One region of the Rhizobium sp. Leaf321 genome, then DNA from elsewhere that is predicted to be linked to it. Evidence: predicted binding sites of a transcription regulator. Region 1 holds the regulator's gene; the other holds the start of a gene.
The links. Region 1 encodes LexA, which represses DNA repair genes until DNA is damaged. Its sites were predicted from a motif close to TGTTCNNNNTGTGTTCNG; they were not measured.
Positions count from the first base shown of each region.

Region 1 (2,459 bases):
ACGACCACCGCCGATAGACCTTCCCTTTTCCGCTGGCCGCGGAAGCGGATGTCGCGATCAGTGAACACGTTGCCTCGTTTTGCCGCAAGCGAGGCTAGCCGACGGTTCACAATGGCCAGCGGCTCGAGATACGAGCCATCCGCGAAGAATATGCAGGCATTGGCTGTGCCGAAAGGGTGAACACCTTCAGGTGCCACAGTAAAGCCGAGAGCGGTCAACCTCCCCCGCGCTGACGCCAGATCTGCAACGGGCAGAACCAAATGATCGACTGACTTGTTACCCACTTACACCCCCAAAGTCTTATTCCGCAGAACATTGGCTATCGCGGGAAACTCGGCAAGTGCTGCGCACGAACTGAATACGTGATCGAACGCTGAAATGAGACTATTCTTCAGCAGAAATTTGGGGCTTGCGGAACACAGATAGAACATATAGCGTCCGTTCTGCATTTGTTTCCAATTCTGAGGGTCCCGTCCATGCTGACACGCAAGCAACAGGAGTTACTTCTGTTCATCCACGAGCGGATGAAAGAATCAGGCGTGCCGCCGTCGTTTGACGAAATGAAGGACGCTCTCGACCTTGCATCGAAGTCCGGCATCCATAGGCTTATCACCGCGCTCGAGGAGCGTGGCTTTATTCGCCGTCTGCCGAACAGAGCACGCGCGCTCGAAGTGATCAAGCTGCCTGACGCCTATGTGGCGAACCTTCATCCGCGACGGGGATTTTCTCCCAGTGTCATCGAGGGAAGCCTCGGCAAAACGCAACCGGTCGTCGCTCAGAAGCCGGCGCCGGTCATGGCGGACAATCCGTTCTCGACAAACATTCCGGTCATGGGTCGAATCGCTGCCGGCGTGCCGATCTCCGCGATCCAGAACAACACCCATGACATCGCCGTTCCGATCGAGATGCTGGGTTCCGGCGATCATTACGCGCTCGAAGTGAAGGGCGATTCGATGATCGATGCCGGCATCCTCGATGGCGATACCGTCATCATCAAGAATACCAGCACCGCAAGTCCAGGCGATATCATCGTTGCCCTGGTCGATGAGGAAGAAGCGACCCTGAAGCGGTTCCGCCGCAAGGGTGCCTCGATCGCACTGGAAGCGGCAAACCCGGCTTACGAGACCCGCATCTTCCCGCCCGACCGGGTGAAGGTCCAGGGCAAGCTTGTCGGCCTTATTCGCCGCTACCATTGAGAACGCTGTCATCCCGGAGATGCGCAGCAACAGCCTCCGGGATGCCAAAGTCGAATTGTCGCGTTCGCCAGTCATAGAACCGGTGGACGGTCCACGGACGGCTTGAGGTCTGTGCGCTGTCTCGCATCGCCGCCGTAATCTTGATGTCTGGCGCTGTCGCGTTCGGAATAATGGTGATTTCCAGTGCGCCAGTCCGGCGCAACGTCCGCCCGCTGAGAAGCAAGGCGCCGGAGCGGCAAGTATCGAAGCGTGCGCCGGGCGAGACGATGATCCGACCGACATCGCAGGCAAGACCGGTGTATCGGTTGTCTTCGACAGTGACGATCCGGATGTCCTGAGCAGTCTGCGCCGCGCACAGGATTTTCGGCAGACAGGCGAATCGTCCGGGCTTCAATGCTTGAAGAAAACCCCTGACATATTCGATTTCCCGGCGCGTCAAATCCGGTCGCGAATGTGGTCCAGGTGGTCTGTCATCGCTTTTCGCAAGGCTGGCACCTCGCGCTGGTTCCGAAGAGGCAAGAACCGGCAAGGCGAGCGGTTGTTCTCCGGTCTCAAGCACCAGCGCTCGCCGCCATTGATCGTAGATAAATCCCGGCGGTCGGGTTCGATTGAGGGTGATCTTGTCATCCTGGATCACGCCGACCGATGCGCCGTCTTCGGATATGACGATATCAGGCCTCGGCGCCGAGCCTGAGCGGACCGCAAAGAGCAAAGCCACCGCCATGAACAGCGCGCCTGTCAACCTCAGCGGCGTGCGCAGCAGCGTCAGAAGCAGAAAGCCTGCCGTCGCCAGAGGCAGGAAAAGCGGGTTCTGCCGGCCGATGGCAATATCGCCGCCCCATGCGGCGACGATCTCGGCAATGCGAATGACGATCCGCAGCCCCTCGCCCATGATGAACAGAAAGGGAGCATCCAGCCCGAACGGCATCAGCAACATGCCAACAAGCCCTGCCGGCATCACCACGAAGGAAATGATCGGCATGGCCGCGAGATTGGCCGCGAGGCCGTAGGTGGTCAGATGGTGGAAATGCTCGATCGAATAGATCGACGTCGACGTACTGCCGATCAGCGACGTCACCACGATCCCGGCAATGAAATGGAACGTCGCCGCGACACCCGTTATCCAACGGTTGCTACCTTTTGTCTCCTCCTTTCCTTTCGCGAAATATCGCGTCCAGAGGGCGAACCCCGCCACCAGTGCCGCGGTTGCCGCAAACGACATCTGGAAACTCGGACCCAAAATCTCCGACGGCGAGATGGCGA
Region 1 covers NZ_LMOF01000007.1:185,387-187,845, reverse strand. Annotated here, with positions in the region: gene ASF70_RS13705 (VOC family protein) at 1-284, opposite strand, end outside; gene lexA (transcriptional repressor LexA) at 477-1,196, shown strand; gene ASF70_RS13695 (ComEC/Rec2 family competence protein) at 1,177-2,459, opposite strand, start outside.

Region 2 (2,459 bases), on a different contig from region 1:
AGCTCATCGTCGAACTTCTGCCGGATGCGGTGGTCATTCCCAAGGTTGAGCATGCGGACGACGTCCGGGTGATCGCCGCGCGCCTTTCTCAGGCGGGCGTGCCGGAGAGGGTCTCTATCTGGGCGATGATCGAAACGCCGCTCGGCGTCCTCAACGCCGCCGAAATCTCGAGCGTGGGCGGACGGATCAAATGCCTCGTCGTGGGGCTCAACGATCTTCGCAAGGCAACGGGTGTTTTGCCGCAACCGGGGCGGGCCAATCTCATACCCTGGTTGATGCAGGTCGTGCTGGCAGGCAGGGCCTATGGTGTCGATGTGATCGACAGCGTGTTTAACGATTTCAAGGACGAAGTCGCGTTCGAAGCCGAGTGCGCCCAGGGCCGCGCCATGGGATTTTCAGGCAAGATGCTGATCCATCCGGCGCAGATCGACGCGGCCAACCGTCATTTCGGTCCTGATGATGATGCGCTTGAAGAGGCGCGCGCCATCATCGAGGCCTTCCGCCAGCCGGGAGCCGAAACGCTCAACGTCATCAACCTCGACGGTCGCATGGTCGAGCGTCTGCATCTCGAAGATGCGGAAAAGCTCGTCGCCAGCGCGGCGGTCATCGCCAACAGAAAGAGAAAGCCATGAAAGTATATCGTTTCATCACCGGTCCTGACGATGCCGCCTTTTGTCACCGGGTGACGGCGGCGCTGAACAAGGGCTGGGAACTCTCCGGTTCGCCAAGCTACGCCTTCAACGGCAAGACGGGCGAGATGCATTGCGGCCAGGCCGTGATGAAGACCGTAGAAGGCAAGGAATACAGCCCCGACATGAAGCTCGGCGAGCAGTAAAAAGCTAGGCCGAGGTGTGTCTGCCAGCGCTGGATCAGCGCTGGCTTGCTTCCTCGGCGCTCGCCTCGATGCGCTCCATGTCGTCGTCACTCAGGCCGAAGTGATGGCCGATCTCGTGGATAAGGACGTGGGTGATGATATCGCCCAGCGTTTCCTCATTCTCCGCCCAGTAATCGAGGATAGGCCGGCGATAGAGCCGGATGCGATTGGGCAGTTCGCCGGTTTCGACCGTAAACCGTTCCGAAATGCCACGTCCTTCGAACAGGCCCAGAAGGTCGAACGGCGTTTCCAGCGCCATGTCTTCGAAAACGTCGTCGTCCGGAAATTCTTCGACCTCAATGGTGAGGTTCGTCGTGAGTTTGCGGAATTCGTCCGGAAGGTGGCTGTAGGCTTCTAATGCCAGCGACTCGAACGTGCTGATCGTCGGCGCATGGCGATCCTGCCAATCATCGGTCTGGTCAATGCGGGCCATGGGATCTCCTTCCAACTCAGGCACATATAATACCTGAAGCAGCTATTTCGAGAAAAGAATCATTGCGATAGCTTTTAGAGGAAAAGATTCCTGATCGGGAGCTGTTGACTCTTTGCCACGTGTCTGGAATCCATAAGAACATAAAGCGAACATTATCGATGGAGTTAACGCCATGGCCAAAGGTGCCTGGGCGCGGGAGAGACTTTTGCCCTGCGCAAGCCGATCTCGGAAACGGAAAGCGGTCGGCGAGCTTGCTCGTGATGCTCGCGTCTGGTCTGGATTGGAACCCGCATGACCGCCTGTTTTCGATCCCCTCTGGCGCATCGACAGAGGCGTATTCTGACACTCGTGTTCCCGCGTCTGTCAACCGACAGAATCGCGCGCCGCCGCTGGGGTATGGACTGGCGGTCTTACCGCCATCACGACCATCCACCGATCGTCTTTGCCGGGCGCCACGCCGACAGGATGTGCCTGACAGTGCTCGACGCGGCCGCCGAACGCCTTAACCTGAAGCTGGGGCAGGGCGTTTCAGAAGCGCGAGCGATCTTTCCGGAGCTCGACGTGATGGACGAAGACGATGATGCCGACGCGGCGCTTCTGATGGCGCTCTCCGACTGGTGCGACCGATATACGCCACTGGTGACGCTAGAAGGGCGCAACGGGCTCTCTCTGGATATCACGGGCTGTGCGGATTACGGTGGCGGAGAGCAGGGCTTGCTCGGCAATGCCTCCCACAGACTCCGTCAGATGGGTTTCGACGTCAAAGGGACACTCGCATCTTTTCCGGGCGTGTGGAGCGATTCTGCTTCTGCCGCGGACGGAACCTATGGCGGCGCGTTGTTTCGATCGAGTGACGTCCGAGCCTTTTCAGAGATATCGCAGCGACACAGCAGCCGGTTAGGCATCACTGCCTCCGATCACGGATCGTTGATAAAGGGGTTATGATATGTCAATTACCGGGCTGGATTCTTTCTTGACATCGCTTGTCCTCTTTTGCAAAAAGTCTGTATCGAGGTCAATGTTCTCCAGGTCGATCCAAAATGCTGGTTTGCAGTTGCAATTACATCACCGAAAGGGAGATCAAGGATACGATCATCCAACTCCTCACTGAGGACTGTTGGCAGCTGATCGTTCCCGTCAAGGTCTACCATG
Region 2 covers NZ_LMOF01000003.1:108,407-110,865, reverse strand. Annotated here, with positions in the region: gene ASF70_RS02165 (CoA ester lyase) at 1-632, shown strand, start outside; gene ASF70_RS02160 (DUF1737 domain-containing protein) at 629-835, shown strand; gene ASF70_RS02155 (metallopeptidase family protein) at 870-1,307, opposite strand; gene ASF70_RS02150 (hypothetical protein) at 1,785-2,252, shown strand; gene ASF70_RS24485 ((2Fe-2S)-binding protein) at 2,348-2,459, shown strand, end outside.
Region 2: the regulator LexA is predicted to act here: its motif matches at 1,442-1,459, upstream of ASF70_RS02155 (metallopeptidase family protein).